Regions from separate parts of the Agarivorans albus genome, predicted to be linked through region 1. Evidence: predicted binding sites of a transcription regulator. Region 1 holds the regulator's gene; the other holds the start of a gene.
The links. The regulator FliA, encoded in region 1, starts transcription of late flagellar genes. The targets are predictions, from matches to a motif close to CTAAAGNTNNNNNNNNNNNNGCCGATA.
Positions count from the first base shown of each region.

Region 1 (16,317 bases):
CACCATACACACCAAGGTCTAATGCCAATAGGCCCTTACCATCGTACAAGTTCACTTGATAAGGGTTACCCAGTTGCTCCAACCACTTTATCGCTTTAATGCGATCGTCTTTGTAATTTAAGCCAACAATCTTAACACCCTGTTCAGCCAAGGAATTCAGAAAGGTATGTTCTGCGCGACAGGTAGGACACCAGGTAGCCCAAACATTTAGCAACAAGGGTTCACCCTTAAATATCGCAGCATCGTGTTGCTTATCTTGCTGATAAATATCTTGCAAAGTGAATTGCGGAACCGGCTTGCCTATTAATACCGACTCAAGCTCGGTAGCGTCACTGTACAAACCGCGATACAAAAACACCGCCATAAACAAGAAAGCTATAAGAGGCAGTAAAAAATAAAAAATACGTTTATTCATTTAAGCCTCCTCTGCCAAATCAGTGCTTTTACTACTTGCACTTTTTACAGGTGGCTTGCCACTTAACTGTTCTTGCTTAACTTTGAAACGATAGCGTTTATCCGACATGGCAAATATACCGCCAATTGCCATAATAATTGAACCTAGCCAAATCCAACGAATGAAGGGTTTGTAATATAGCCGCACTGCCCATGCTCCTCCGGGAAGCTGCTCACCCATTGCTGCGTATAAATCACGCCACAAGCCTGCATCGATGGCAGCTTCTGTCATCATATTTCGTTGTACCCGATAGAAGCGTTTTTCTGCACGTAAGGTTGTTGTTAAGTGCTCATCTTTATATACGTCTATTACCCCAACATGGCCTTCATAGTTTGGACCAACTAAAGGCTCAACCTGTTTGAAGTGGAAAGAGTAAGCAGCAAAGGTAACCGAATCACCTGGCTCTAATCGCAAGTCACGTTCAATACTGTAATGACTGGTTAATGCCACGCCTATTACCGTAACAGCTAGACCTAAATGGCCAAGTACCATTGCCCAATGAGAACGACTGAGTACTTTCAAACCTTTGGTGAAACTGTGACGGTGAGTGGCACGCAAATATACTTCTAAAGCTGTACAGCTAATCACCCAAAATGATAAGGCAAGCGCCATGTAAGCCAAGGCGTAGAACTTCGGCGCTAGCATTACTAATAATGCAGCTGGCACCAATAAACTAAATGCTGCTAAAGCCAGCAGCCAACCTTTAAGGGGGCGAATATCTTGACGCTTCCACCGCAGCAAAGGACCAATACCCAAAGCAATAGCAAAAGGCACAATCATCCAGCTAAACATTCGGTTAAAGAAGGCCTCACCAATTGAGATACTGCCTAGACCAATTTCTTTGTGGATAAGCGGCAATAAAGTACCCAGCAATACCACCACTAAGGCGGCCACAAGTAAGATATTGTTGATTAACAAGAAGGTCTCGCGAGAAAACAAACTATAAGTTCCGCGACTTTTCACCTGTGAGCCACGAATAGCAAACAGCAATAAGGAGCCACCAATCACCACTAGCAAAAAGCCTAGAATAAACAAGCCTCGAGCGGGGTCGCTAGCGAAGGCATGCACCGAGACCAATACGCCGGAGCGAACTAAAAAGGTTCCTAATAAACTAAGAGAAAACGCCGATATAGCCAACAACACAGTCCAGGATTTAAACACCCCTCGCTTTTCGGTTACCGCTAATGAATGCAGCAGCGCAGTACCCACTAACCACGGCATAAATGAGGCATTTTCTACTGGATCCCAGAACCACCAACCGCCCCAGCCTAATTCGTAGTAGGCCCACCAACTTCCTAGTGAGATACCTAAGGTAAGGAAAATCCAAGCCGCCATTGTCCAAGGGCGAGACCATCGAGCCCAAGTGGAATCTAAACGTCCGGCCATTAGAGCGGCGATAGCAAAAGCAAAAGCCACCGAAAAGCCCACATAACCCATGTATAGAAGAGGTGGGTGGAAAATTAATCCTACATCTTGCAATAAAGGATTCAAATCTTGTCCATCAACTGGGAAAAATGGCAAAGTTCTGTCGAAGGGATTTGAAGTAAGCAAGATGAACAGGTAAAAACCTACACATATCATCCCCATTACTGCCACTACCCGCGCAACAGCGTCGAGCGGTAAGCCGCGACTGAACATTGCTACTGCAGCGCCCCACCCCGACAAAATCATTGCCCACAGCAATAATGAACCTTCGTGCGCTCCCCAAACAGCTGATAAACGGTAGTAAACCGGTAACTGGCTGTTCGAGTTATTAGCTACATAAGCTACCGAGAAATCATTTATAGCAAATGAGTAGCTTAAGACTACAAAAGACAATGTAACGAAGGCAAACTGCGCTAGCGCTAAAGGTCGAGCAAGTTTCATTAATGAAACACTATTTTTACTCGCGCCCCATAGCGGGTACACACTTTGTAAAATAGCTAACGCACAAGAAAGAATTAATGCGTAATGTCCAAGTTCCGGGATCATAGTTACCGTCTCTAGTGTCCAGAGCCTTTAAGCTGGGCTTCTGTATATTCTGGTTTAAAGTGTTCCATACCTTCTAGTGCTTCAGCCACTTCCTGTGGCATGTATTCTTCGTCGTGCTTAGCGAGTACTTCAAAAGCATTTACGGTTGTAGCATTGGCTAATTCACCCTGCGCTACAATGCCTTGTCCTTCTCTAAATAAGTCTGGCAGAATGCCTTCATAATTAATGGTTACAATACCACCACCAGCATCGCTCAACTTAAAACTAACTTGCAAGCTAGTTTGCGAGCGCTCAACCGTACCTGGTAATACTAAGCCACCAATTCTTAAACGTTGGCCTACTTCGGGTTTAATCTCGTCTTTTCCTTTGCCATTTACCAGCTCGGAGGGAGTGTAAAATAGATCGATATTCTGTTGTAACGCAAACAGCAATAAACCGATAGAAGCCCCTAAACCAATTACAATTGCTAGAACAATCGTTAAGCGTTTTTTACGTCTTGGGTTCATAAGCGTTCAGTTACCTCTTTTGCTGCTTCAACTCGTTGCTGTCGCGCAGATTGGCGCGCAACAGATTTAAAAATGGCATTTCGTTTAACAATACTGTCTATCACTATACCTACCATGGCTAGAGCGCTTACCCCAAACGCAAGCCACACATAAAAACCATAACCACCCATAGCAAAAAAATCTGCGACTGATTCAAATTGCATCGTGCTACCCCTTTGCTTGAATATGGCGTTGAATAAGTTGTTGTACCCATGGTCTACGTTGCTCGCGTCGCAACAGTTCAGTTCTAAAGCGAACCAAGCTCACCGCGCCAAGGAAAAATCCAAAGGCTAGAATATTAAGCAGTAAAGGCCATAGCATTCGAGAATCGATAGAGGGTTTATCAAACTTGGTAATGGTTGCGCCCTGATGCAGGGTATTCCACCACTCTACTGAGTAATGAATAATAGGTAAATTAATCACACCAACAATGCTAAGAATGCCTGCAGCGCGACCAGCCATGGTTTTATCAGAAAAAGCGTTATACAGGGCAATAACCCCCAAATATAAAAACAGCAGTATTAACTCTGAAGTAAGGCGCGCATCCCATACCCACCAGGCTCCCCACATTGGTTTGCCCCAAGCTGCACCGGTAAACAAGGCAACAAAAGTAAATACCGCGCCAACTGGCGCTACAGCTGCTACATACATATCAGCTTGTTTAATTTGCCAAACTAAACCAATAAAAGCTGCTATGGCCATTGATGAGTATGCACCCATCGACATAATTGCTGAAGGCACATGAATATAGATAATTCTAAAACTGTCGCCTTGTTGGTAATCGGCAGGTGCAAATAAAAGGCCCCACACTAAACCTACAGAAAAACACACAATGGCAAAAATACTAAACCAAGGCACAAATTTTCCTGCTAGGGTGTAACTCGCCTCAGGTTTTGCGTATGGATGTAACCATTTCCACATAATGGTATTTACTCTCTCGGTCTTATTCTAAATTTAGTTAATGCTTACTCTTAGCGCTGCAGCCGTGGCAAAAGGAGCCAAGGTGAGAGCAAGTAAGCTTATGGCGCCCATGATCGCTAAATGCCCGGCATAGGGCAAGCTTAATGACGCAGCTTCAATCGCAGATGTCGCAAAAATCAACACTGGAATATACAAAGGCAAAACTAACAAGCTAAGTAAAACGCCCCCTTTGCGTAAACCAACAGTTAAGGCGACCCCTACAGAACCAATTAAACTCAATACTGGGGTCCCTAGTACTAAGGTGTAAAAGGTAGCTTGGAAACTTTGCCATTCTAAAGACAGTAACACTGCCAAAAGAGGCGAAAGCAATAAGATAGGCACACCTGTTATCAGCCAATGAGCCACGATTTTAGCCAAGGCTATCAAGGCTAGCGATGAGCCACTCATCAGCATTTGCTCTAAAGACCCATCTGCAAAATCATCTCGAAATAAACGCTCCAAAGACAATAACGAAGATAACAGCGCAGCCACCCACAAAATACCCGGCGCTATTTTGGCCAATAACAAGGGCTCCGGCCCTACTGCGATGGGGAATAAGGTAATAACGATGAGAATAAACCACAGCGGGTTAAGCACATCTGACTTTTGCCGAAAAGCGGCTAGAAGCTCGCGCTTAACAACAGTAGTAAACGCATGCATTAAAGCGCTTCCTCAAAGGCCGGTTTAATCTCTAAGATTCGATAATCGGAAGTAGGAATATTTAACTCTTGATGAGTCGTTAACAACACCATTCCTCCTTTTTGAGCATGAGACAAAATAACTTGTTCCAAATACGCGACGCCTTGTTTATCTATCGCGGTAAATGGTTCATCAAGGATCCACAATTTGCGCGCAACCAGCCACAACCTAGCCAGCCCGACTCGGCGCTGCTGACCTGCTGAAAGATGAGCAACAGCTTCTTCTTCTAATCCTGCTAAACCTACACGGGTTAACAAAGCGTAAAGCTGTTCTTGTTCCATGCTTTCGCCAGCCAATCCTAGATAAAAACGTAAGTTTTCTACTGCACTTAGTTCAGCCTTTACCCCAGCATGATGGCCTAGATAAAGACACTGTTGATGGTATTGCTCAGCCTGCTGAGAAATGGCTTCTTCTTGCCAAAAAATCTCTCCGCTTTCGGGGCGTGACAAACCGGAAATCAATCGCAATAAACTGGTTTTACCGGCGCCATTTGGCCCGGCAACTTGCAAAATTTCACCCGGTGATAATGTGAAAGACAAGTCGTCGAACAATACTCGTTCTTCACGTACACAACACAGTCCATTAACCTTTAACATTCAACTATTTTCTTGCCCAACACACAGGCTAGGATGTTAACACAGCTAAGCCTAAAAACTAGATTGAGCATAAGGATTAACGCCATGTTTACAGCGCTTTGCAATACAAGTAACAAAAACATAGCCTGTTTGTATATAGCGGTATTTCAGTTGAGCGCTAACATGCTCTCGCAGTTTATTTGAATTGATGAAGCCATAAATAGAAATGTAAAAGAAGCGAGGAAAAAACCAAGAATTTGAATCGGGCTAAGGAGTCTAAACCATTAAGTATATACACGGACAGCTAAACAAAAGCATTCTCTAGTTATAACCAGCTTAACTCACTTGCCCTTTCATTTTATTGCGTAAACTTAGTAGCAATTCAGCTTCAGCTTTTGGCAGCTCACACTCGCGCATAACTTCATCTAAATCTGCACCTAATTCAACCAGCTTTACCGCTCGAGTATACAATTTGCTGTCGGGATCTTGCGATTGAATTTGAGAGGTACGAAGAAAAGCCTGCTCTACTTGTTCACTTTGCCGTTCTAACTCACCCACCAAAGAGGCATTGGCTTGATGAATTTCTTGCAGTTGCTTTTCAACCACTCGATGTGACTGAAGAAGATTTTTGGTGACTACCTCTAAGCTTTGCATTTTTTGCTCATTGGCTTTCAATTGCTGTTGCGCCTTGTTGCTGAACCAAATAGCACCAACAAGGCAAACAACGGTTGCCACTAGGGCAATCAGATTAATCCAATCCATTTATAGTGAGCTTACTTCGTCCCACTCTTCATCAGAAAGCAGTTTATTTAGATCAACTAAAATGAGTAATTGTCCGTCGCGATTACTCACACCTTGGATAAACTTAGCGCTTTCTTCAGTACCCACATTAGGCGCGATATCAATCTCAGACGAGCGCAAGTAAACCACTTCTGCAACACTATCAACCAAGATGCCAATCACTTGAGATTCTGCTTCGATAATAACAATTCGAGAATTTTCTGTGATATCAGAAGAAGGCAACCCAAAACGTGAACGGGTATCAATAACCGTAACTACATTGCCGCGCAAGTTAATAATACCTAGTACATAATTTGGCGCACCTGGTACTGGGGCAATTTCGGTATAACGCAATACTTCTTGTACCTGCATTACGTTGATGCCATAGGTTTCACTTTCTAGCTGAAAAGTCACCCATTGTAATACTTCATCTTCGGCAATATTTTCTGCGATGTTACGCTGCTCGCTCATCTGCGTGTCCTTTTTAGTATTCGTGAGTCCTATCGGATCTCGCAACTCATATTATTCAGTATATATCATATGTTATAAAACTAAATGGCAGATTTTCCTACCTTTTCAACTTGAGAAGCCTATCGGGCTCTCAGATTTTTAATGTCCTTCGATATCTACGCCATCTGCGAGCATTTGTTGTAGTTCTTCAACATGCAACAAGGCACACATTTTTTGCTTTACCATTCCGGCTAACCAAGGTCTTTGACCAGGCGTTGAACGCCATTTAACGTCATCTCGGTTAAGTCTCTCAGTGCCAAATAGTTTTTCACAGCTTAAGCCCCAAGCACTTTCACCTAACATCACTAAATACTTATAGTCTGGCTCAAAGGGCTGATTTGGCATCACCCATTTAGCGGTATCAACCACACTGAGCTTTTCTTCACGTTCGATCATAATCCCGGAAAACCATGGAGGCTTACCAAACAACGGGCTCACTTCGGAGATTCGGTGAATACCTCCAAGCTGAGTAAGCGGCACACCAAAAGTTACCCCTGCCACTTCAAAAAATAGCACCTGAAAGTCGTTATCAGTGTCGATATTTTGCCATTCGGCGGCAGTTGGCTCTTCTTGTGGAGCAAGGGATGTTTCGGTTTCGGTTTCGGTTTCGGTTTCGACCTCAACTTCTTGCTCTTCTACCTGCTGCTCTAGTTCCTCAACCTTTACCTCAACTTCAACCTCAGGCGCTTGTTCCGGCAACTCTTTTATGGGCAGCAATACCGGTTGCGCTTCTGCGACTGCAGCCACGCGCTGCTCGGCTTCTGCAAACAACTCTTCCAATGGCTTGCTTTGCGGCTCCAGGTGTTGTGCTGCTTTTTCTTGAGCTGCTGGTTTTACTTCGGGACGTTTTTCTGGCTCGGGCACAGATTCAGTAAGTAATGAATCAAAGTAGTCGCCTAGTGCTTCTTCCATCAACTTGTCACTGTTCATAATAGCCCCTGCTCATCTGTCATTTGCAGTAAATGTGCTAATAATGTTTGATAAGCAAAAACTCCGCGACAGTTCTTAATATGATAAGAAGGCGGAGTGTGACGAAGGCTAGCGTCGCGAAACTTAGTGTCGATGGGGATAACCGAATTCCAAATATTTTTAGGGTAAGTTTCTTGTAGTTCTTTAAGCGCTGCTAATGACGCTCTGGTGCGCTTGTCATACATGGTTGGAACCACAGTGTAGCGCAAGGGGCCGGGACAAGAGCGCTGCATAATCGCTAAGGTTTTAACCATTCGCTCCAAGCCTTTAATTGCTAAGAACTCGGTTTGTACTGGCACTAACACCCTATTGCTAGCAGCTAAAGCGTTGACCATCATTACCCCTAATACTGGCGGGCAATCAATTAACACATGGTCATATTTATCTTCAACGCGAGATAAGATGCGTTTGAGAATTAGCCCCATACCTTCACGTTGACCTAGCACTTTATCTAACGTTGCTAAAGCCATACTGGCGGGGATAAGGTCGAGGTTATCAAATGCTGTGGCCTGAATACTATGGGTAACCATCGCATCATCAATTTGGCTGTTTTGATAAAGCTCGTATAGGGTGCCTTGCACACTATCAACATCAAAACCCAAATAACTGGTTAACGAAGCATGCGGATCGGTATCTAACAACAGAACGCGTTTACCCTGCTGCGCCAACAAACCGGCAAGCGAAATTACCGTAGTGGTTTTACCTACGCCACCTTTTTGATTGGCTACTGTCCAAACTTTCACTATTCTTCCTGCCTTGTTGTAAAACGTACCCCGCCGCCTTCTAAGGGCACAGCTAACATGGTTTCACTGTCTGGTTGTTTTTTCGGTTCTGCTTCCGCTTTATCTGGTTCTTCAGGACTTACTTCAGCCTTTGGCTGCCATAAAGTTTTCGCTAAGGCGATAACGACTCGTCGGTTTTTGCGATGACTCGTACTCGATTCATCGGGAGCAAACTCAGCGTAAGCTTCTAATGCCATTCTAGCAGGCGCTACTCCCCTAACTTGCAACTCTCTTAAGACCCGTGTTGCCCGCGCTGCAGATAACTCCCAGTTGCTAGGGTAAAGTTCGCTATCAATGCTGTCTTCATCAGTGTAACCACGAACTCGAATATAGTTATCAACTTGACGTAACTTTTCTGCCAACACATCAATAACCTGGGCAGCAGGTTTGAGTAAGTACGCGCTGCCACTAGCAAAAAACAGTCGACTATCTAGCTCTATAGTGAGCCATTGTTCATCATAACTTATTACTATATCGTCGGTTTTTAGAAAATCTTTAAACTCTGTTGCCAGTTGTTCAGCCAGCTGAATAAATCCTTCATCGTCAGCATTGCTTTTATAATCGCTAGTTGCTGGAGTCTCTTCGACACGTTTAAAGACTCCCCCATCTAATATAGATTGTCCGCCAGATAAAATGCCGGCCTCTGAGGAACCTTCTAACTCGATAGCAACAATTTCTTGATTTGAGACTTTATCAGTTTCGAAAAGTGAAATAGCTTGCTGCAATCGGGTTTGTAATTCGGGATATTCATTTTCATTAGCAATGGCCATGGCATACAAAACAACAAACAAGGCAAACATTAGCGTCATATAATCAGCGTAAGACACCAGCCAACGTTCGGTACTTGCGTTACGCTTAGCCTGCGTGGCGTAGCGATGACGCATATTAGCTGAGTTCCGTATTAAAGCTATGCAAGCGTCGTTGCACTTCCATACTATTGGCACCCTCTGCAATAGAGACTAAGCCGGCGAGAGTCATTTCTTGGTATATTGCTCGCTCTCCTGCTAAAGCACGAAGTTTGTTGGCAATAGGCAAAAACACAAAGTTAGCAAACCCTACCCCATAAATGGTGGCAACAAATGCCACGGCAATTCCTTGACCCAATTGCTCAGGGCTAGTTAAAAAGTCCATGGCTTGAATTAGCCCCAATACCGCCCCGAGAATGCCAACGGTTGGGCAATACCCACCCATTGCTTCAAATACCCCTGCTTGTTTTTCTAAGCGGTTTTGCTCAAGATCGATTATATCTTCTAGCGACTGTTTTAACTGCTCGGTTTCAGCTCCATCTATCAACATTTCTAAACCTAGTACACTAAAGGCATCGGCTTGTTGTCGATGTTTTTCTAATACCAGATAACCATCTTTCCGAACTGTATGAGACCAACTTAAAATTAGTTGAGTTTGCTTTTTAACATCTAGTTGTTGAGTTTGCCAAACTCGCGGAATGGATTTTATAGCTTGAACAAATTGAGAAGCTGGCGTTTGCAGCATGACTGCGCCAACCGTGCCACCTACAACGATAATAAAGGCGTGCAAATTAACCAGATCTGAAAAGCTACCACCCGCTAAAGAATGACCTAAACCAACAGCAGAGAAGGCGATAAACACGCCAGCAATGCTAAGTTTATCCATTCCCTATTTCCGCTACAATCGCTTCACAAAAGCGATCAAGAGGTAGTTGTTCTGACGCTAAACCAGCACTAGCAACCGCTTGAGGCATACCATACACCACGCAACTGGCTTCATCTTGCGCCCAAATGGTAGAGCCCTGCTCTTTTAATAAGCGAGAGCCATCTCTGCCATCGGCCCCCATACCAGTTAGTATCATCGCTAATACATTAGACTGGTGGCTCTTTGCTAGTGAGGCAAAAGTAATATCAACACATGGTTTGTAATTTACTTTATCGTTACCATCAATGACCCGTAGACGACCGTAAGATCCTCGACCTTCCACCAACATTTGCTTACCACCTGGTGCTAAATAAGCCCAACCAGGGCGTAACTCGTCACCGTCCTCAGCTTGTTTAACATTGATTCTCGACAAGCTATTGAGTCGCTGAGCAAAAGCCGCAGTAAAAGTAGCCGGCATATGTTGAACCAATAGAATCGGTTTAGAAAACCCAGCAGGTATTTGAGTAAGAATAGTTTGTAGCGCAACGGGGCCACCAGTGGAAGTGCCGATAGCCACTAACTTATAGCGTTTGCCAGAAGGCTTAAAACGGGCGGTAGCACGCTCTTTTGGTTGTGGGGCTGAAGTAGTTGGCGAAGCTTTTACTGCAGGTCTTGTAGCTGCGCTTGGCCGAACAGGAGTGCTTGGAGCCGGTGCGCTAACACTACGACGAGCACTAACGCGACGGCGAGCAATAGCTTTAACCCGCTGCTGAAGAAGGCTAACGGCTTCTTCTCTATCACGAGCTATGTCTTCAAACTTTTTAGGAATAAAATCGAGAGCGCCAGCTTCTAGGGCATCAAGAGTGGCCTTTGCGCCTTCGTGAGTTAGCGAAGAAAACATAAGCACTGGGGTGGGATTCTTCGCCATAATTTCACGAACGGCAGTAATACCATCCATTATCGGCATTTCGATATCCATGGTCACTACATCAGGTTTTAGACGAGCGACCATGTCGATGGCTTCACGGCCATTTTTTGCGGTATCGACCACTTCTAAAGAAGGGTCCGCGTTGATGATCTCGCTTACCCGGCGTCGGAAAAAGCTCGAATCATCAACTACAAGTACTTTTATTGCCATGTTAGATTCTTCTTAAAGGCTAGGCTTACATCTTACGAGCGTAGCGTTTCAACAGGCTTGGAATATCAAGAATTAAAGCAATACGGCCATCACTAGTGATTGTTGCACCAGCCATACCTGGAGTACCTTGCAATAATTGGTCTAGTGCTTTGATCACCACTTCTTCTTGGCCAATCAGATTATCAACAACAAAACCGACTTGTTGTGGGCCAATTTGTACGATAACCACGTGCCCTTGAGAACTACGCTCTCCAGATTGGCCATTTCTAATTAACCAATCTTGTAAGTAAAACAGTGGAATTGCCTTATCACGAACAATCACAGTTTCTTGACCATCAACTACATTAGTTTTGGTAAGGTCTAGGTGGAAAATTTCATTCACGCTAGTCAGTGGTAAGGCAAAAGTCTGCTTGCCAACGTCGACCATCAAGGTTGGCAAAATAGCCAAGGTTAGCGGTACTTTAATCTGTAATGTAGTGCCTTGCCCCAACTGTGAATCAATATCAACGGAACCATTAAGTTGGGTAATGCTAGTTTTCACCACGTCCATACCCACACCTCGACCGGAGATGTCTGAAATCTCAGTCTTAGTAGAGAACCCTGGCGCAAAAATAAGACTATAAGCATCTTTATCTGGCATGCGAGCAGCGGCATCGGCATCAAGCACGCCGCGCTCAATCGCAATAGATTTTAGCTTATCGGCATTCATACCAGCGCCATCATCCTCGATTTTAAGCAAGATATGATCACCTTCTTGTGAGGCAGAAAGGCGAATAACACCGGTACGAGGTTTACCCGAAGCAACTCGATCATCTGGCATCTCAATACCATGGTCAACAGAGTTTCGAACTAAGTGAACCAAAGGATCAGCCAGCGCTTCAACTAAGTTTTTATCTAAGTCGGTATCTTCACCCACCAACTCAAGGTTAATGTCTTTTTTCAAGCTTCGCGCTAAATCTCGAACCACTCGAGGGAAACGGCCAAACACTTTTTTGATTGGCTGCATGCGGGTTTTCATTACCGCACCTTGAAGATCAGCAGTCACCACATCCAAGTTAGCAGTGGCTTTAGACATATCCTCATCATTGCTATTAAGGCCCAAACTCACTAAGCGGTTACGTACCAATACCAACTCGCCCACCATATTCATAATATCGTCTAGAGTGCGGGTATCTACGCGAACGGTGGTTTCGCCTTGAGGTACAGCTTGCTTGGCTGGCGCTTTTGCAGGCTCTTGTTTAGCTGGAGCGGCCTTAGCAGCAGGTTTGGCCGGTGCCGCTGGTTTAGCAGGCGCTTTAGGGCTAGCTTCAATTTTTGCAGCAGGCTTAGGCGCAGCTTTAGCTGCGGGCTTAGCTGGAGCGGCTTTAGTGTCAGGTGCTTTGCCTGCACCATGTAATTGGTCTAGCAGTTTCTCAAATTCATCATCACCAATTTCATCAGCATTTGAACTAGGCTTCGTTACTTCTGGCGTTTTAGGGGCAGCCGCTTGTCCAGCACCTGGCGCCTTAGAACCATGCAGTTCATCCAACAGTTTTTCAAATTCATCATCTGAAATATCACCATCACTGGCAGCTTTTTCAGCTGGAGCTGCGGGAGTAGGTTTTGGTGTTGCGGCAGCAGCAGGTGCAGCTGAGCCATGCAGCTCATCAAGCAAACGCTCAAACTCGTCGTCGGTAATTTCGTCAATGTTGCCGGCATCGGCGCTCGGAGCTACTGGCTCTGGCTCTGGCTCTGGCTCTGGCTCTGGCTCTGGCTCTGGCTCTGGCTCTGGCTCTGGCTCTGGCTCTGCAGCCACTTCGTCAGCAGATTCTGGGCGAGACAACTGATGTAAGCTTTCAATTAATTCAGGAGACGCAGGTGTTAAAGGCTCGCGTGCTTGAACTTGAGCGAACATATCATTAACTGAATCTAGCGCTTCAAGAATCACATCCATTAGCTCAGGCGATACACTCCTTCCACCGTTGCGCAAGGTGTCAAAAATATTCTCAGCTCCGTGACAAACATCAACCAGTTCGGTCAATGACAAGAAGCCTGCTCCACCTTTAACTGTATGGAAACCACGAAATATGGCATTTAACAAGTCACTGTCATCTGGACGTTTTTCTAAATCAACCAGCTGTTCAGACAGCTGCTCAAGGATCTCCGCCGCTTCTACGAGAAAGTCTTGTAAGATGTCTTCATCTACATCAAACGACATGCGCTACTCCCTTAAAATCCTAAACTAGACAACAAGTCATCAACATCATCTTGGTCGTTAACAACGTCGTCCCTTTGCTCTTTATTTAATATTGGCCCTTCGGCTTCGATAGCAGATTTAGTCACTTTTTTATTTTCTACTACTTCGGCATTCTCATTTCCAAACAAGGTAAGCATTTCAACCAGACTTTCTTCCACCTCTTGCACCAAGGTGATTACCTTACGAATCATCTGACCGGTTAAATCTTGGAAATCTTGAGCCATCAATATTTCGGTTAACATGCTACGTAGTTTATCGGCATTTGCTGAAGAACTATTAAGGAAAATATCGATTTGGTGACATAGCGCCTTAAATTGGCCGATTTCAATTCTTCGTTCCATCAAACTTTGCCATATAGGCATGATACTGTTGATTTCGTTAGTTAATTGATCGGCAATTGGAAGGCCAGACTCTACTGCGTCCATGGTTTTATTGGCCGCTTGATCGGTCATCTCTATCACATAGTTTAACCGCTCTTTAGCGTCTGGTATTTCTTGATTAGCTAACTCGTTAATTCGAATATCGAGTTTAAATTCATTTAAAGAGTCATGAAGCTGACGAGTGAGCTGCCCAACCTTATCAAATAGCAGGTTAGCTTTTGGAGCACAAAGCTCACTAACAAGTTGATTCGCCTCGGCGACATTTCCTTCTTCAAGTAGCGCAACCAAAGATTTGGCGTCGGCTAATGAAATAATCGGAGTATCTGTGCTCACGCATCTTCCTTTCTTATTGTAGTCTTTCGAAAATCTTATCTAGCTTCTCTTTTAGCGTGGCTGCAGTGAAAGGTTTAACAATATATCCATTTACGCCGGCTTGAGCAGCTTCGATAATCTGTTCACGTTTTGCTTCGGCAGTTACCATTAAAACAGGTAAGTGAGACAAACTTTCGTCGGCACGAATATTTTTCAGCAGGTCGATGCCTTCCATTCCAGGCATATTCCAATCAGTTACTACAAATTCGAAATCGCCGCCTTTAAGCATAGGTAATGCGGTATTTCCGTCATCGGCTTCATGAGTATTGTTGAAGCCAAGATCTCTAAGTAGGTTTTTAATAATCCTTCTCATCGTTGAAAAATCATCAACAACCAGAATTTTCATATTTTTATCCAAGGTACGTCCCCCAACAGGATGTTTTACAAGCCACTAAATAGGCCAAAAATTTATGTAATATAGATATTATGCCTTAATAAACACAATTTTAGTCCATCTTTTACAAGAAATGTAAGGATGAATTTCTCTATTGTGTCCAATCTCGCATTCGAGTTTTAACTCGAGCAAGCGCTTGACTATGAATTTGACTGACTCGGGACTCGCTTACGCTCAATACTTCACCAATTTCTTTTAGGTTAAGTTCTTCATCATAATAGAGGGACAAAACCAGTGCTTCTCTCTCTGGAAGACCTTTAATACATTCGGCAAGAGATTGTTGAAAGCGTTGATTGGCAAAACCTTCAAAGGGTCGGTTTAGCTCTCGACTTTCTTCACTTGATATGACGTCTTCACTCACACCTAGATCATCGATACCTAAAATGCGTCCGCAATTTACATCAGACAACATAGAGTGATACTCACTTAAGCTTACGCCAAGCTTTGCTGCAACCTCGGCGTCTTTTGCGTCACCGTTTTTTTCTTTCTCAACCTCAGCGATTGCATCACTAATGGCGCGGCTGTTTTTATGTACCGAGCGTGGGACCCAATCGCCACGACGAATTTCGTCAAGCATAGAGCCACGAATGCGGATGCCGGCGTAGGTTTCGAAGCTAGCGCCTTTTGAGCCATCAAAGTTACGTGCGGCTTCGATTAAGCCAATCATTCCTGATTGGATCAAGTCATCAACAATCACGCTAGCCGGAAGCCTAGCCATTAGGTGATGGGCTATCCGTTTGACCAAGTTTGCATGGCGCTCCACCAAAACATTAGTGTCATTAGCGCTGGCATAAGCGGCAACTTTATTCACTAAGCTGTTCTCTATTTTTACGTTGTCCAAACTCGAGAAGGTTCTCGATGAAAAATTCTAAATGTCCACCTGCTTGTTCAGGAATTGGCCAAGTAGAAGCTTTACTTGCTAATGAGCGAAATGCCAAAGAAGCAGGAGACTTAGGATAGGCTTCTACCACTACTCGCTGCTTTCTTACGGCTAAGCGCACGTTATTGTCATAAGGAATACAAGATACCAATTCGAGTGTAGCATCCAAGAAGCGATCGGTAACTCGAGTAAGCTTAGCAAATAATTCTTGGCCTTCGCGTAAGCTACGCACCATATTTGCCACCACTTTAAATTTGTAGACACCGTGCTGGTTTGAAAGCAGCTTTATTAGCGCATAAGCATCGGTAATAGAGGTTGGCTCATCACACACCACCACTAATATGTCTTGTGACGCTTTGGCAAAACTTAGCACCATGTCGGAGATGCCCGCTGCAGTATCAACTAGCAACACATCAATAGGTGTTTTCATGCTGCTAAAAGCACGAATAAGTCCGGCGTGTTCCGCAGGACTAAGTTCCACCATTGATTGAGTACCAGAAGTAGCTGGTGCAATTAAGATCCCATTAGGCCCTTTAACTAATACTTCATCTAAGGTGCATTCACCGGATAAAACGTGAGAGAGGTTTTTAGTTACACGTAAGCCAAGCAGCACATCTACATTTGCTAGGCCTAAGTCGGCATCCAATACCATTACGCGCTTACCTTGCGCAGCCATGGCTATACCCATGTTAAGAGTAACGTTAGTTTTACCTACGCCCCCTTTGCCGCCAGTTACAGCGATGACTTTCACATTGTTTTTTTGTTGCATCATTCTTAAGCCGCTAGCTTGGTCAAATTCATTATCTTTAGAATACATCTGAAACCTTTTGTTGTTCGGTTTCACTAAACCAGAAATGTTGCTGGCTTTGCTTATCGATAACCGATAATGCTTGTTCTATTAATTGGGTAGGCGCAGCTACCGCAATATCTTCAGGCACTTGTTGGCCGTGAGTAACGTAACTTATTGGTAAGGCATGGCGCAAGGTTACATTTAACACTTCGCCTAAAGCCAAACTTTCATCTAATTTGGTAAGTATGGTACCAGCTAAGGGAATTCGCTG
Region 1 is NZ_AP023032.1:2,981,933-2,998,249, forward strand. It holds gene K5620_RS13430 (DsbE family thiol:disulfide interchange protein) at 1-415, opposite strand, end outside; gene K5620_RS13435 (heme lyase CcmF/NrfE family subunit) at 416-2,425, opposite strand; gene ccmE (cytochrome c maturation protein CcmE) at 2,437-2,931, opposite strand; gene ccmD (heme exporter protein CcmD) at 2,928-3,134, opposite strand; gene K5620_RS13450 (heme ABC transporter permease) at 3,139-3,891, opposite strand; gene ccmB (heme exporter protein CcmB) at 3,925-4,590, opposite strand; gene ccmA (cytochrome c biogenesis heme-transporting ATPase CcmA) at 4,590-5,225, opposite strand; gene K5620_RS13465 (DUF2802 domain-containing protein) at 5,541-5,966, opposite strand; gene K5620_RS13470 (chemotaxis protein CheW) at 5,967-6,455, opposite strand; gene K5620_RS13475 (chemotaxis protein CheW) at 6,594-7,424, opposite strand; gene K5620_RS13480 (ParA family protein) at 7,421-8,206, opposite strand; gene K5620_RS13485 (flagellar motor protein MotB) at 8,206-9,129, opposite strand; gene K5620_RS13490 (flagellar motor protein) at 9,131-9,877, opposite strand; gene K5620_RS13495 (protein-glutamate methylesterase/protein-glutamine glutaminase) at 9,870-10,994, opposite strand; gene K5620_RS13500 (chemotaxis protein CheA) at 11,020-13,191, opposite strand; gene K5620_RS13505 (protein phosphatase CheZ) at 13,203-13,943, opposite strand; gene cheY (chemotaxis response regulator CheY) at 13,957-14,340, opposite strand; gene K5620_RS13515 (RNA polymerase sigma factor FliA) at 14,468-15,187, opposite strand; gene K5620_RS13520 (MinD/ParA family protein) at 15,180-16,073, opposite strand; gene flhF (flagellar biosynthesis GTPase FlhF) at 16,063-16,317, opposite strand, start outside.

Region 2 (16,317 bases), 1.5 Mb from region 1:
ATTAACAAAATTTTGTACCATTTGAGCAGTAACTTCTTGTGGGAAGGCGCTCACACCCTCAAGCGCAATACCATGGTCCGCAGCAAATACAATCATTTTAGGCTGGCGAATTTCAGGCTCTAAGGTCTGTTGAATTTGGCCTATTTGGCAGGCTAAACTTTCCAGTTGGCCAAGAGAACCTTGTGGCTTAGTTTTTAAATCAATCTTATTGATTAAGGCTTCAGCTAAGCCTTGGTCTAGCGCTTCAATCACGAATTTATTATGCAAAATCAATTTCCTAGCAACATAAGTGCAATTGCTTAAGCTTAGCGTGTTTAATATCCAGTTTTAAGAAAAATATCCTAAGAATCGCTAGTAATTTCCTATACTGATGATAGAGGCCTTATTAACGAGTGAGGACAGTAGCAATGGATGATAGTGCTGAACTTTTCCTGTTTGATGAAGAAGACGATACCGCTACCGAAACCCTAGAGCCAGCTCCCTGGAAGGTGCTAATTGTTGATGACGACAGCGAAATGCATACCGTCACAAAATTAGTATTAAACAACTTTTCTTATCAAGATCGAAAACTCAGCTTTATTGACGCCTATAACGCTGCCGAGGCTTATCAATTACTAAGTGAACACGGCGATGTTGCGATTGCCTTAGTAGATGTTGTGATGGAAAGTGACGATGCGGGCTTATTGCTTATCGATGATATTCGCCAACGCCTTAACAACCACAAAATACGACTAATTTTGCGCACCGGGCAACCCGGCTTAGCGCCTATTAGAGAAGTGATTCGCCGCTACGATGTGAGCGACTACAAAAACAAAACCGAGTTAAGCGATGTAAATTTAGATACTTTAATGTGCGCCTCCCTTCGTGCCTACCAAGAAATTACCGAACTGCATTCACAACGTAATAACCTGCGTGCGGTCATCAATTCCTCCAGCCATATTGAAAATTGCAAAAACGAGCAAAACTTGGCTATAGGCGTGTTTCATGAGCTAATTGACTTGTTAACACAGCAAGATGCCAAACTTACCCTCAGTGGCTTAGCCTTAAGTGTTTACCGCTCCAAGCTTAAAGTACTGCATAGCGAAGGGAAGCTGGCCTATTTAGAAGAAGTTCGCAGCTTACATGAGCTACCAAGCCGAGTTCAGTCATTGCTTAACCAAGCGCAGCAAAATCAACAGCACAGTTTTGGCGAGAACAATGCGGTGTTTTATTTGCAAAATACTGATAGCGAACCTTTGATGTTCTACCTAGAAGGATGGAGCGACACCCAGCAGTTGCAGCTAGAACCACTTAACTATTTGATTCAAACTACGGCTGTGCGTCTAGAAAACCAGCACTTGCAAAAACAACTAGCTCACGGTCAACTGCGCCTAGTGGAGTTAATTCATCAAGCCATTCAAACCAAACATTATAATACCGAGCAGCTCAGCAATATAGAACGCTATTGCGCTAAACTTGCTGCGGCTTATTCGCTCAGCGACCAACAGTGTGAAGCATTAAACCAAGCCGCTAGCTTTTATGACCTAGCTAACCACGGCTTACCCGACGTGCTGCTTAGCTGTAACATGTTAAGCCAAGGGAGTTGGCAGCGCATTGCCGAACATTGCGAGCTACCAGATGCACTTAAAGATCCCGCAGTGCAACAGCAAATAGATGCTGCACTTATCGTAGCTAATCAAAGCCAAGAACACTGGGATGGTAGTGGCCGACCACTAGGCCTAAGTGGTGAAGCCATTCATATTTACGCCCGTATTGTGGCTTTAGCGGTATTTTTAAGTGAACAAACAGACCAGCAAGCAAGTTTGGCTCAGCTTGATTTAGCCAACAACCCACACTTTGATCCTCAATTAACCACATTTACGGTTAAGCACATGTTAAATCCTGATTAATAAGGCCAATTTGGCCAAACTATCACCAAGTTTCAGCTGCCTTATCGGCAGCTTCTTGCTACACTTCGCCCTTAATCAAATTTGAGGTTTCCCTGTGTTAGTTTGCCCCTGCGGTAGCGGCAACGATTTTCTTCAGTGCTGTCAGCCCATCATCACCGGTGATTGCTTACCAACAAGTTGTGAGCAGTTAATGCGTTCTCGCTACACCGCGTTTACGCTGGGCGATGCTAGTTATTTATGGCAAACGCACCACCCGGACTATCGACAAGGCGATGCCCCGCAACCTTCAACTAAAGAAGATTTAGGGCAATGGGAAAAGCTACAAATAATCTTTAGCTGTGACTTTAAAGATGACCAAACAGGCATAGTGGAGTTTAAAGCTCATTATCGCGAACAGGGTCAACGACAAATTTTGCACGAGCGCTCTAACTTTAAGAAAGTTAACGAGCGTTGGTTTTATACTGATGGAGAGTTCGCCCCAAAAGCCTTGGCGCGTAATTCAGCTTGCCCCTGCGGAAGCGGCAAAAAGTTTAAACAGTGCTGTAATAAATCTTAACTTTAAAACTGAATAAATCGAAAACACAATGGAAAGAAAAATTCTATTAACCGAATGCCCAGACGCAAAAGGTTTAATCTCAAGCATTACCAATATATGTGCTAAGCACCAGCTTAACATTATTAAAAACAACGAGTTTGTTGATAACGATGCCAATCGCTTTTTTATGCGTACGGTGTTAGAAGGCTACTTTAACGACCAAACGTTACTTGCCGATTTAGATGGCGCACTTCCAGCTGGGAGTACCCGTCGGCTAGAAAGTGCCGGGCGCAAACGTATTGTTATCATGGTAACCAAAGAAGCGCACTGCTTGGGCGATCTACTCATGAAAGCCGTTTACGGTGATATGGATGTAGAAATTGCTGCAGTTGTTGGTAACTACGATAGCCTACGTACCTTGACGGAAAAATTTGATATTCCTTTCCATCATATTAGCCATGTAGATTTAAGCCGTGAAGAGCATGAGCAACAAGTTATTAAGGTAGTGCAGCAGTACCAACCAGACTACGTAGTACTTGCCAAGTACATGCGTATTCTTACGCCAGCTTTCGTTGAAGCCTTTAGCAACAAAATCTTAAACATTCATCACTCGTTTTTGCCAGCATTTATTGGCGCGAAGCCTTATAAACAAGCTTACGACCGAGGCGTAAAAATTATTGGTGCGACCGCTCACTTTGTAAACAACGATTTAGACGAAGGGCCAATCGTAGAGCAACATGTAATCCATGTTGATCATACTTACAGCGCCGAAGAAATGGCCAAAGCTGGCCGTGATGTAGAAAAAGCTGTATTAAGTAAAGCACTGCAGCAAGTGCTTGATGAAAAAGTATTTGTATACGGAAACCGTACCGTGGTGTTTCGTTAATTAAAGTACTTAACGCTAAGTGGCTTTGAGTAATCGAAGTCACTTAGTAGCTTGTACATGTCAGTACCCTTCACTTCCTTATCTATTTCTTGCTGTAGATCTGGCTTAGCCACTTGGAGTTTTACCCGACTTAACAAATCCACGTTGTTCATTACCTCGTGAGGTAAACCGTCTACACTGTCTTCTGCACACGCTGCATAGCCGCCAAGAGCCTGTTCTAAACGAATTCGCGACGGCTCACCAGCATGCAAGTGCTTGCTCCAATTAGCTTGCACTGAAAACTCATCATCTAGCGCTTTAAGAGCGCGAGCTTGAGCCAGTTGAAACTTATCACGTAAATCTTGCTGAACCTGTTCATGCTGTTGCTTTTGCATTGAAAACTGAGCTTGATCGCACACGTTTTGACTAAGCATGCTAAGCAATAAATGAAAATGAGCCTGATCGCCCTGCAAGGCACTTTGGTTAAGCGTATCGCCCAACTGCAGTTCATCACATAAGCTACTTTGTCTAATTTGCTCAACTAACATATTGCTCCTCCATTACCTTTATAGCTATCGGAAAAGCAGGCTAAAACTTTAGCAAATTTCGGCCAAATGCACAGATAATAAGCAAACAGTTATCTACCAATAAAAATGTCGCTGTTTTTGCTTTACAGCCCATCAAGTTCTGGTAATATGCCGCTCCACAAGCAGGAGGGGTTCCCGAGTGGCCAAAGGGAACAGATTGTAAATCTGTCGCGAAAGCTTCGGTGGTTCGAATCCACCTCCCTCCACCATATTGATAAAAAAAGACATCTTAGGATGTCTTTTTTTTATACCCGAGATTTGCCTTAAGTATGCAATTAGTGCGCAACAAAATATTAAGTTGAGCAATAACCAATAGATTTAAAAGTCTTAGGAGCAACGGCATTTAGAAACAAATGCTTAACAAGATAAGGCAGCAGAAACAAATACGCCAAGCTAATTTTAGCTTGGCGTTCCAACCAAATACGGAAAGTAATAAACGGTAAATAGACTAACTTACTAAGTAGAAAGATGTACATTGTGCAAATCTAACCACTCAACTAAGGCGGTCCAGCCATCTTAAGGTTGCCCTAAAGACCTGTAACTTTCCGACCTTGGATCACTCCAAGTTTGGCTTTGACTCAGCGCTGATGAGACCAAAAGACTCATCAACACCTCAATATTAAATCAAGCTTAGCTGTTTTTGCAAGGTTTAATAGCAGATACTACTACTGCGCTAACTGTCTATACTTACACTACTTTATCGCTTGGTAACTTATGCTAGGATAAGCCAAAAGGATTAGAACACTCAGTAATGGCAACGCAATACAATTACAGCGACAAGCAAATACTCATCGTTGATGACCAGCGAGCCTTTCAGGTTATGCTTAAGGCCATGTTGCAAAACTTTGGCGCAACCGACGTTTATTTTGCAAACACTGGCGAAGCCGCTGTAAGGGCGTGCAAAAAACGAAAATTCGACATCCTTCTAGTGGATTATAACCTTGGCACTGGCAAGAATGGTGGCCAGCTTTTAGAAGAGCTTCGTGTTAGCGAGTTGTTAGAAGTTGATGCTCTGTTTTTTATTATTAGTGGTGACAATAATAAAAGTATGGTGCTTAGTGCTCTAGAAATGGAGCCAGACGAGTTCATAACCAAACCATTTTCTCAGTTTCAGTTACACAACCGCCTAGCAAGAGCCCATGTAAAGCGTCAAAGTTTACGCGAGGTTTATCACGCATTATCAAAAAAACAGTATCAGCAAGTTATTGAACTGTGTGACAAACAGATTGAAGCCGAAAGCCGTTACAGCAACTATTGCCGTAACTTACGCGTTGAAGCGCAAATAGCCTTAGGCGAATACGTGGCAGCTAAAGAAGCACTAGAAGCCATTCTAGAAGAGCGTAAACAAACCTGGGCGAAAGCTACCTTAGGTCGTGTTCACCTGTTACTAAAAGACAATAAAAGCGCGATTGAAACACTTAATCGTTCTATTGCAGAAAGCCCATTACTGCTCACCGGCTATGACTGGCTAGCTCGCGCTTACCGAGCAGACGGCGAGTTAGACAAAGCCTTAGAAACTGTACTTAAAGCCTCTAAGTTGGCGGTAAATAGTATTGAGCGACAACAGCTGTTAGCCGAGCTTGCTATGGAAGCTGGCGATTTAACCCTAGCCAAAGAAACCTTTTCTACCATTTTGCAGCTTGCTAGGCGTTCTATACATCGTGGCCCTCATCACCTGTGTAACTATGTACGCAGCCTAATAGACGAAGCGCAAAGTGAAGATGATTTGTATCGAAAAAATCGCTTACTGCAAGAAGTTAACTCTGTGCTATTTCATGCTAGGCGAGAAGAAGGCAAAGACGATGACTTTAACTTTGATGCCTTTGAGGGAATAAGCCAAGCTCGCGTGCACGCCACTAAAGGTGAGCTAAACAAAGCCAAACGATTGCTATTTGATAGCCACGACGGTTTGTTAGATGCACCCAGCAAAGTAAGTGGTGAACTATTGCCCGACACCTTCTTAACCCTAAACTCTGTAGGCGAGTTTGAATATGCAATGCCCTTTGCCGAAGAGCTAGAAAAACGCGATGACATCGATCCCATGTCCTTGTCCTCTGCCCACAAAGTATTAAAAGCTGAAGATTTTGAACTCAAACTTGGCCAGTTTCGTGAATACAATAAAATGGGCATCGAAGCCTATGAAGAAAATCGCTTTCACGAGGCGACGAGCTATTTCGACAAGGCGTTACAAGTGGCCCCTGGCAACACCGGTGCAATCTTGAATAAAATCCAAGCCATTCTAAAACAACTTAATCAATCGGAAAAAGGGCTCAGTGGGCAGCTTTTAAGTGACTGCAAAATTACCATTAAGTTACTCGATGGTCTTAAATTAAACGACAACCACGCCGAGCGTTACTCAACCTTAAAAAGTGAGTTCCAGCAACTCGGTAGCGGCAACAAAAAATAGCAAGCAAGTCTTGTTAGCCCCACATTTTAAGGCTGCTCGCAAAATCCTCCATTTGAAATACACTTAGCTTAAAGCCAGTGAATAAAACTGGCTAATAATCAAATTGTTGATTAATAGCTGGAGCGTTAGCCAAATATGGAGAAGTGCGGTCAATGTCTGTACCAAGATAGTTCTGGAGCCAAATGCAAGGAACCTGCTTTAGAAAGCGGGTTGTGTTTTTGGCATGACCCAGACGAGGACAAATGCGGTGAAGAAATCAAAGAGAAGCTAGAAAACCATGCTAAAAGCGGCGGCATGCTTCAAGGTATCAGCCTAAAAAAAGCCAAACTAGCTGGTATTGATTTAGTTCGCTACAACAGCAAGCAAGGTTACGACCTTTCTGGCGCCGACCTCTATCGAAGTGACCTAAGAGGGGCGCACCTTTTTAATATCAACCTGCAAAGCGGTAGCTTAATGAAAGCCGATTTGCGAGGAGCCAACTTAAATCATGCCGACCTAACAAAAACCAATTTGCTTGGTGCCAAAATGGACCAATGTAAATGCGATAGTCTGTGCGTTGGAGAAAGAGTGCTTCAAGAACAATTAGGCAGTGCTGCTGAACAACAACAAGATAAAGAAGCCATGGCCGACTACTACCAACAAGCCGAGGAAGTGTATCGCGGCCTCCGTAAGACAGCCGAATCGGAAGGCTTGTTTACTACTGCAGGTGTGTTTTTGCGTAAAGAGCTCACCATGCGACGCTATCAAATGCCCAAATTCTCTTATCGGCGCGGAATATCCAAGCTGGTTGATTTGGTATGCGGCTACGGAGAACTGCCGATCCGCGTGGTATACACCTCTCTATTAATCATTTTGAGTTGCGCTATTATTTATTCGTTTACCGGCATTCATTTCAACGGAAATATTGTTTCTCTCAGTGTTAATCAAAGCCTTGGGCAAAACGTTGTAGCGTTTTTTGAATGCTTGTATTACAGCGTGGTCACTTTTACCACCCTTGGTTATGGCGACTTTACCCCGGTTGGACTTTCCCGCATGTTCGCAGCCATTGAGGCCTTTAGTGGCAGCTTCATTATTGCCTTGTTTGTTGTGGTATTTGTAAAAAAAATGACCCGCTAGCGCTTTTGAGGCGAGTTTTCTTAGATAAGCAGTGCTTTTTAACTAGCACTTTCGTAAAGTTAGATTAACATTTATCTTTTACTCAACACCCTATAAGGAATCGACTTTGAAATTTGTGGTTCTCGCTCTACTCGCTATTTTTGTGATTGTATTTATTCTCCGCGCCAATAATAACGCCAAAGCGGTTAAACAAAACCGCCAGTTAGGCCACGACTTTCTTGCTGAAAACGCTAAAAAAGACGGTGTGATAACCACAGAATCTGGATTGCAGTACCTAATCCTTGAAGATGTTGTAGAAGGCGCCGAGAAACCTTCTGCAAACAGCACGGTAACCGTTCATTACCATGGAACACTGTTAAGCGGCTTAGTGTTTGATAGTTCGGTAGAACGTCAACGCCCTGCTCAGTTCCCTCTAGGGCAAGTTATCGCGGGCTGGACCGAAGGCTTACAATATATGAGTGTGGGCGAGAAATTCCGTTTCTTTATTCCAAGTCAATTGGCTTACGGCGACCGCAGTGTGTCATCAATTCCAGCCGGCTCTACCTTAATTTTTGAAGTGGAATTGCTATCAATAGATAGTAAGTAAACTTATCGGATACTTCAGGTAAATGTAAAAAGCCTTGGCGTGACCAAGGCTTTTTTGTATCAGCTTTCTTTACTAAGAACTGGCTAATGCTTGCTCAAAGTCATTGAGCAAGTCTTCAGTGTCTTCAATACCAATTGAGCAGCGGATCATTGTTTCACTAATTCCCGAGGCTTGGCGTGCCTCTAAGCCCATTTCAAAGTAAATGGTTTGGGCAACAGGCAAGGCCAAAGTTCGGTTATCCCCTAAATGGGTCGCGTTAATTACGATATTGGTTTTATCCAAAAACTCTGTGCTGTTGATCCCATCAACTAAATCAAAGCTCACCAAAGCGCCATAGTGCTTAAACAAGTCACTGGCTCGTTGATGCTGAGGGTGAGAAGCCAAGCCAGGGTAATACACCTTAGCCACTTTAGGATGCTCATCTAACATCTTGGCTAAGGCCAAGGCATTCGCACATTGGCGTTCCATACGCAGGGCCATGGTTTCGGCACCTACCGACAGTAAATGCGCAGCTTGCGAGCTCAAGGCGCCTCCAAAGTCTCGCAGGCCTTTTTTCTTAATTTGGTTAATGCCCCACATCTTAGGATCGCCACTGCGGTAACCTTCAAAAATATTGGGATAAGCACTCCAATTAAATAAGCCTGTATCACTTACCGAGCCACCCAATGCATTACCATGGCCGCCAACATACTTTGATAACGAGGTAATGATTAAGCTCGCGCCTACCGACTTAGGCTGAAAAAGGTAAGAAGAGGTTAAGGTATTATCCACTACGTAAACCAAACCTCGTTGCTCACATAGCTTTCCAATCCCCGCTAAATCAACTATCTGGGTGGCAGGATTAGCAATGGTTTCAATAAACACCATTTTGGTGTTGGCTTGGCAAGCCTGCTCTACTGCGTCACTGCTTGTGGCATCCACTAAGGTCACCTCAATGCCATAACCTTTTAGCGTGCCAAATATGCTGCTGGTGTTACCAAACAAAAAGCGACTCGCTACAATGTGGTCGCCAGCCTTTAGCAAGGTTAAAAACACCGTACCAATGGCCGCCATACCGGTACCAAATACTAAGCTGGCAACACTCTCATCAAGCATGGCTATTTTGCGTTGTAAGTAATCGAGAGTCGGAGTTGATTGGCGTGCATAGGCATGACCAACTTGCTTGCCTTGAAATACATCCACCAAGTCTTGAGTGGCAGCGTATCCATAAGGTACCGAGTTATGAATTGGCGCGTGAACAGCGCCTTCCTCTACGCCAGCTAAACGGTCGCAGTGAACCAGCTGTGTTGTAAATCCTTTAAAGCTCATAGGGCTACTTCTAGTAAAAACCAAGTGCCGCTATTATGCCTTAGCCAAGGTCTAAAAACGAGCAGCCCTCAGCCAGCGGCTCTAGCAAATTCTACTCAGCCCAAATACTTTGGCCTTTGGCAAACACTTGCTTGATCGCTAAAGATTGCTGGTCAAGAACTACTAAATCGGCGTCAAAGCCTACTGCTAATTGACCTTTATTTTTTAAGCCCAAAATCTTAGCGGGGTTACGACTAATCACCGACAGCGCAATATCTAAAGGCACTTGATAAGACTGAACAGCTTCTTTAGCAGCCAGATATAAACTCTCTAGTTTTCCCGCTTGCATCCCCACTAACTCACCAGCATCATCAAACAGCGGTAAACTAGCGTTAGCATCTGAGCTAAAGCTCACTCGTTGCCAATCTAAGCCCTTATCAACAATGGTTTTAAGCGCTTTAGGGCAGCTTACCTCGCCTTCTTCGATAAACTGCGGAATAGTGCTAGTGGTGAAATCGATAACACCGCCCTCACTCAAAAACGCTAGGGCATCGTTAAACAAGGCCTGATTACGATTACAATGGGTTGGATAGAGCTGGGTGATTGATAAATCAGATTGCTTAACAATCTCTCGCAGTAGATTTAGTTTTCCTTTTCCATCGCCAACGTGGAAAAAGCTAATACCTTTTTTACCTGCCAATAAACCCGCTACGCGCGCCTCGGCGGCCACTGCGGTAAAAGCTTGTACCGAGGCCTGACTGGCTCGATGATCAGCAATGGCTAGCTCACCTACACCTATCATCTCTGGAATTAATACAATGTCTTGCTCGATGCTTCCGGTGATGGTTTTAACCGGCAGATGATAGGATCCGGTGTAGCAATAGCAGCTTAAGCCCATGGCACTTAATTCTCGTGCTTTACCTAATACTTGCGCTGGAGTGCGAGTAACACTATCGGTACCTAATGCGCCTACTAAAGTAGTAACACCAGTGGGTGCGGCATCTTCAAAACTAAGCTCTGCAGTACGATAAGCAAAGCCCCCTTCACCACCGCCTCCGGTAAAATGGACTAAGGCATCCACAAAACCAGGGGCCAGGATACTGCCTGATAAATCAATACTGTCTACTAAGCCATGGCTGGCCTTAAGCTCAATATTCGGTGCAAGCTGCAAAATACTACCATTCGCCAACAAAACATCCATTAAGCCTAGAGCTTCTGGCGCGTACACCTGTGCATTTTTAAGTAAAGTGAGCATAGCTATCTTCTTAATCCCAAACAAAAAAGGGGCCTAGGCCCCTTTGTAAAACTTAACTTAGCGGCCGTAAATGGCGATGCCAGCGTTTTTCCCAATGCTTAAAGCCAAATACCAGCAAAAAGGTCACCGATAAGTAGATAAGCGCTGCAAAAGTAAAGGCTTCAAATGGCGCGTAGTATTTAGCATATACATCACGGGCAGCACCGGTAAGGTCAATAATAGTTACCACACTCGCAATCGAACTAGCATGCAACATAAAAATTACTTCGTTGCTGTAAGCGGGCAATGCTCGGCGAAGCGCACTTGGCAAAATAATCCTGCGCATCGCCATACCATTAGACATACCGTAAGCTTTGGCAGCTTCTATCTCACCACGTGGCGTTGCAACAATCGCACCTCGAAAAATCTCGGTGGTATATGCCGCGGTGTTCAATACAAAGGCCAATAAACAAGGGTAAAACGCTTCTCGCACTATCGGCCAAAACATTGAATCCTGAATACCCTCAATATAGGTCACGCCATAGTAGATGATGTAAAGCTGAATCAGTAAAGGAGTACCACGGAATACGTAGGTAAATACCCAAACACTGCGGCTAATTAAAAAGTTGTCGGAGGCACGCATAATGGCAAGGGGAATTGCCAAAATTAGACCTAATATTAGCGACAAAAATACCAACTGAACGGTCATCACTAAACCGTCCCAGTACCCTAACACGGTGGTTAAAGTAAAAATGTCATTATTGGCGAGTAAGTTCTCGATAGTTTCATACATAATTAAGCGCTTACCTCACCGTACCAGCACTAAAACGAATTTCTAATCGTTTTAGGAAAATTTCAGAAACACTAGTAAGTGCAAGGTATACAAAGGCCACTGGAATAAAGAACAAAAATGGTTCGTGTACCGCGCCTGCAGCTTCTTTGGCTAGGCGTACCATATCCGCTAGACCAATTACCGAAACCAGCGCTGTCGTTTTCACTAATACCAACCAATTATTTCCAATGCCCGGAATAGCGTGACGCATCATTTGCGGCACGGTAATACGACGAAATACCTGCAAGCTACTCATGCCATAAGCTTTGCCGGCTTCAATCTGGCCGTTATCTACTGCGAGAAAAGCACCGCGAAAGGTTTCCGCCATGTAGGCACCAAAAATAAATCCAATGGTGGTTACACCGGCAACAAACTCATTGATATTGATGTAATAATCGATGTCAAAGTTGTCGTATAACCAATCAGAAAACACATTCATCATGATTTGCGCGCCAAAGAAAATAAGCAGCATTAACACTAAGTCGGGCACACCACGAATAACGGTGGTGTAAACCACAGCAACGCCATTAGCAATACGGTTTTTTGATAAACGCGCCACCGCTGCCAACATGCCTAAAATTAGCGCTACAGCCAATGATAAGAAGGCAACTTCGATAGTGACAATCGCCCCCATAAATATTGAAGGGCCGTAACCATGAAGATCTAACATAATGAGTCTCTTAGAAAGTTAACCCGAGCTGGGCTCGGGTTAATGGTAGTGCAAGGCTTACTTTTTAATACTGTAATCGAAGTATTTTTCGTTGATTTTGTCGTATACACCGTTAGTTTTAACGGTAGCTAAGGCTTTGTTGAACATTTCAATTAGTTCGCCATCACGCTTACGTGCAGCAACACCTACACCTTCACCTAGCTGTACGTTGTCGCCTAACACTTTAAAGTCTGCGCCTTTCTCAACTTCAATAATCGTGCTAACGCCTACAGGGAAGTCGATAACTACAACGTCTAAACGGCCACCATGTAGATCAACCACTAGGTCATCACCGGTAGTGTAACGTTTAATATCAGCTACTTTTGAGTAGTTGTCTGTTGCGTAAGTATCTTGAATAGTACCGCGCTGAACACCAACACGTAGGCCTTTTAAGGTTTCAGGTTTAGCTGGGTCAACTTCGCTTGCTTTAGGGCCAAAGAAACCGGTAGGTGTGTTGTAGTAAGGTTCTGAGAACAATACCTTTTTCGCACGGTCTTCGTTAATAGACATAGAAGAGAAAATCGCATCGTACTTACGTGCTAGTAGGCCAGGAATGATGCCATCCCATGCTTGAATTACCCACTCACACTTAACTTTCATTTCTTCACAAACCGCGTTACCTAAGTCAATCTCAAAACCGGTTAGTGAGCCATCAGGAGCTTTGTACTCAAACGGTTCGTAAGGCACATCTACTGCTAAACGAACTACTTCCCAGTCTTTTGCTTCAACTGCTGTAGTACTTAGTGCAATTGCACCAATCATCGCGACTAATGTTTTTTTCATTTTTTACTCCGTGTTGTTTGCTTTAAGCGAGTTAACGCTTGTCTTCCATAGTTATAATTTTAGTATTTTGGGGCTAGAAATTGTTTCATGCGCTCAGAATCTGGATTTTCGAATACTTTTTGTGGAGAACCACGCTCTTCCACTATGCCTTGATGGAGAAATAACACCTGATTGGATACGTCACGCGCAAAGGCCATTTCGTGAGTCACAACCAACATCGTGCGCCCCTCTTCAGCCAAACTACGCATTACTTTAAGCACTTCACCCACCAATTCAGGGTCAAGTGCGGAAGTTGGCTCATCAAATAACATAACTTCAGGGTTCATTGCCAAAGCCCGAGCTATTGCAGCCCGTTGCTGCTGTCCACCCGACATATGGGCTGGGTAGTAATCTTTTCGGTCGTGCAAACCTACGCGCTCCAACAGGCCTTCAGCTTGCTCGATAGCTTCTTTCTTGGGGATGCCCAATACATGAACTGGCGCTTCAATGATATTTTCTAATACGGTCATGTGTGACCAGAGATTAAAGCCTTGAAACACCATCGAGAGTTTAGAGCGAATTCGTTCAACTTGCTTATTGTCAGAGGGTAAACGCTCACCATTGCGTAGGTGCTTAAAGCCAATTTTTTCACTGTGAAGTGCGATATCGCCTTGGGTTGGGATCTCAAGTAGATTCATGCAGCGTAAAAAAGTGCTTTTGCCAGAACCAGAAGAACCGATGATAGAAATCACATCGCCTTTGTTTGCGGTAAGGTCAATACCTTTAAGTACTTCGTTATCGCCAAACACCTTGTGGATATTTGATGCTTCTAGTGCAGCCACATCACTCATATTTTATGTTTACCTTGTTAATGACTGCCTAAGCAACCAGCCTTGTTTCCTAAGGCGCGTAGTTATTGTTAAATAATTTGTTACACGTTCAACCCAACGAAAAGTATCATCGCGAAAGACAAAACTCAACATTTTATGGGGCAATTGGCGCTCTTATGATTACAAAACACCCTATTAAGCGATTTTATTAGCATCTTTATATTCAACCAGTCTGCATAGATACGCTATATAACGCCCGCGCAACGAATTTAATTTCAGTTTTAGAATTTTAGCTCGATATACATCAATAATAGGCCTTTTAGTTCAGTTTGCGGTTAGCGCCGCATTCGCTGTTACGTAATTGTAAAATAGCACTCAAAGATTAAGCATAAATAAGTGAGCCAGCTCTCATTACTAAGCCCACTATTTTAGTAAGTAAATTACAGAATAAAGCCCATAACTTCGACTATGTTTCGCTTTACCCTGCAAATAAGTAGTAAAATTACACAAATTATGGGCTTTTTTGACACAGATCAAATTCCGGATCTTGCTTACTTTGATACAATTTTGCTATCAAAAGTAGCAGGTAGAAGTTGTGGTTAAGAACTACAAAACAAGCGGCCTAAGTATTACTAACAACAATATTCAAAATTGCCGAATTTTGTGTTTCTTTCATATTTCTTTAATACAGTTAATCACAACACTTTCTAACTTTAGCTGCATACTGTTAATTCACGTTTTATACTCACTATCCTTATATGTTGTTCGTCCCATTGAGACGATTATCGCGAGTGAGAAGGATCTCAGGCTTAACAACACATAGTTAAGCACCTGCGGTTTACCGGTTTTTATATTTGTTTTTTGAGGAAACTATGTCTAGTAACAACCACCAGTCTCAAGACGAAGAACTGAGCTATTCAGAAGCACACCGCCCTGCTTCTGAGTTTGAAACTCGTTCCGACTACTTAGACCACGAACTAAAAATCATGAAGCCTCGTCGCTGGGGCTTAAATTTGCCAGGTCGTGACTTCCGCTTCGAATGGGAAGATTTGGTGCCAGCCATTGCCGGTACTATTGGCATTATTGCAATGTACTCTGCAGTAATGATGGCATGGGCAGATGGCCTAACCGAACGTTGGGACCACATTAACCTAGGTACCGAGTTTGCTATTGAGGTAGCTCGAGTAGAAATGCTTATCCCTGCGTTACTTTTCTGTGTACTAGCTTCGGGGATATTTAACCCGCGCGCTAACCTTGCAGGTAACCATGGTCCAATGATTCCATTGATTGGCGCCATCGCTTTAGCAGGTGCTCACCCGCTTGCATTAGCAATTTTACTTGGTGTGTTTGGTTTACTTCTTAGCTTCTTTAAAGGTGGCTCTAAACTGGTGAACTTAACCAGTGAAGGTGTTGCTGGCGGCTTGCTGGTATTCCTTGGTTTTGGCGGCACCATGTCAATGATTGGTGACATTCAATCTTGGTCTAAAGGTCTTGAATCTGTTGATGCTGGTATTGCTGCAGGCGAGATGGGCTATGTCGGCTTAGTTGTTTTAGCCGCTACCATTGTATTGTATGCATTCTTAGCAAAAATCGGTAAACGTTGGTTAGCGATTCCAGCCTGTGCGGTTATGGGTCTAGCAATTGCCTTGGCATTTGGAGCAGGTTTTGACCTTACTTTTAAAACCGAGATGGGCCTACCTAACCTAAACCCAGTTTACTGGTGGGGCTCTACTGAGCAAGGTTGGCAGTTAGGTTTACCTAACATGGAACACTTTATCGCTTCACTACCGTTTGCAATTTTAGCTGTAGCGATGTGGTCACCAGACTTCCTAGGTCACCGTATTTTCCAAGAACTAAACTACCCACGCGGTACAGACAAAGTATTAATGGATGTTGATGACACCATGACGACTTGTTCAGTTCGCCAGATTGTAGGTACAGCTGTAGGTGGTGGTAACATTACATCTAGCTGGGGTACTTACATGATCCCAGCCGCTATTGCTAAACGCCCAATTCCTGGCGGTGCAATTTTGCTTGGTTCACTATGTATCATCATTGCAATTTTAGGCTTCCCAATGGACGTTGCGGTTTGGCCTCCAGTAATGAAGATTGCTCTACTAGTAGGTGTGTTCTTGCCGTTACTAGAAGCAGGCATGCAAATGATTAAAGACACTAAAGATTCACAATCTGCTGGTATCTGTATCTTTGCTGCAGCGGTAACTAACCCAGTGTTAGCTTGGGCACTAACTATGTTGTTAGATAACAATGGCCTAATCGGTGACAAAGAACGTCCGAAGAAGTTGTCTTTTGCTGACCGCATTGTTATCCCTGCTACCGTATTGTTGATTTGTTTTGTAGCCATGATGGCTGTAGGTATGCTGGAAGGTAAATACGGTATTCCAGCACTGTTGTAATTTTAATTTTTACCTCTTGGAACAAGCACTATACTTGTTCCAAGGGCTTAAGATAGTGGCTCTTTAGCTATCTGATAAACCATAGAATATTTATTTGTATACCAACTTATAGGTGGGACAAGAAATGGCAGAGAAGAACGATGTTTTTGCTAGTGCCTGGTCAGGTTTTAAAACCGGCGAATGGCAAAATGAAGTTAACGTTCGTGACTTTATTCAAACTAACTACACTCCATATGAAGGCGATGAGAGCTTTCTAGCTGGAGC
Region 2 is NZ_AP023032.1:1,435,208-1,451,524, reverse strand. It holds gene cobT (nicotinate-nucleotide--dimethylbenzimidazole phosphoribosyltransferase) at 1-267, opposite strand, end outside; gene K5620_RS06725 (DUF3369 domain-containing protein) at 408-1,889, shown strand; gene K5620_RS06720 (YchJ family protein) at 1,984-2,445, shown strand; gene purU (formyltetrahydrofolate deformylase) at 2,474-3,310, shown strand; gene K5620_RS06710 (VC2046/SO_2500 family protein) at 3,307-3,837, opposite strand; tRNA gene K5620_RS06705 (tRNA-Tyr) at 4,002-4,085, shown strand; cyclic di-GMP riboswitch class I at 4,375-4,458, opposite strand; gene K5620_RS06700 (response regulator) at 4,628-6,283, shown strand; gene K5620_RS06695 (ion channel) at 6,419-7,399, shown strand; gene bamJ (BamJ family beta-barrel-assembly machinery protein) at 7,506-7,985, shown strand; gene K5620_RS06685 (cystathionine gamma-synthase family protein) at 8,058-9,293, opposite strand; gene iadA (beta-aspartyl-peptidase) at 9,385-10,527, opposite strand; gene K5620_RS06675 (ABC transporter permease) at 10,580-11,299, opposite strand; gene K5620_RS06670 (ABC transporter permease) at 11,310-12,008, opposite strand; gene K5620_RS06665 (transporter substrate-binding domain-containing protein) at 12,066-12,830, opposite strand; gene K5620_RS06660 (ABC transporter ATP-binding protein) at 12,890-13,660, opposite strand; gene K5620_RS06655 (DUF3360 family protein) at 14,512-16,053, shown strand; gene pflB (formate C-acetyltransferase) at 16,178-16,317, shown strand, end outside.
Region 2: a site for FliA is predicted at 3,863-3,889, ahead of K5620_RS06710 (VC2046/SO_2500 family protein). Genes of this name have one in related genera too.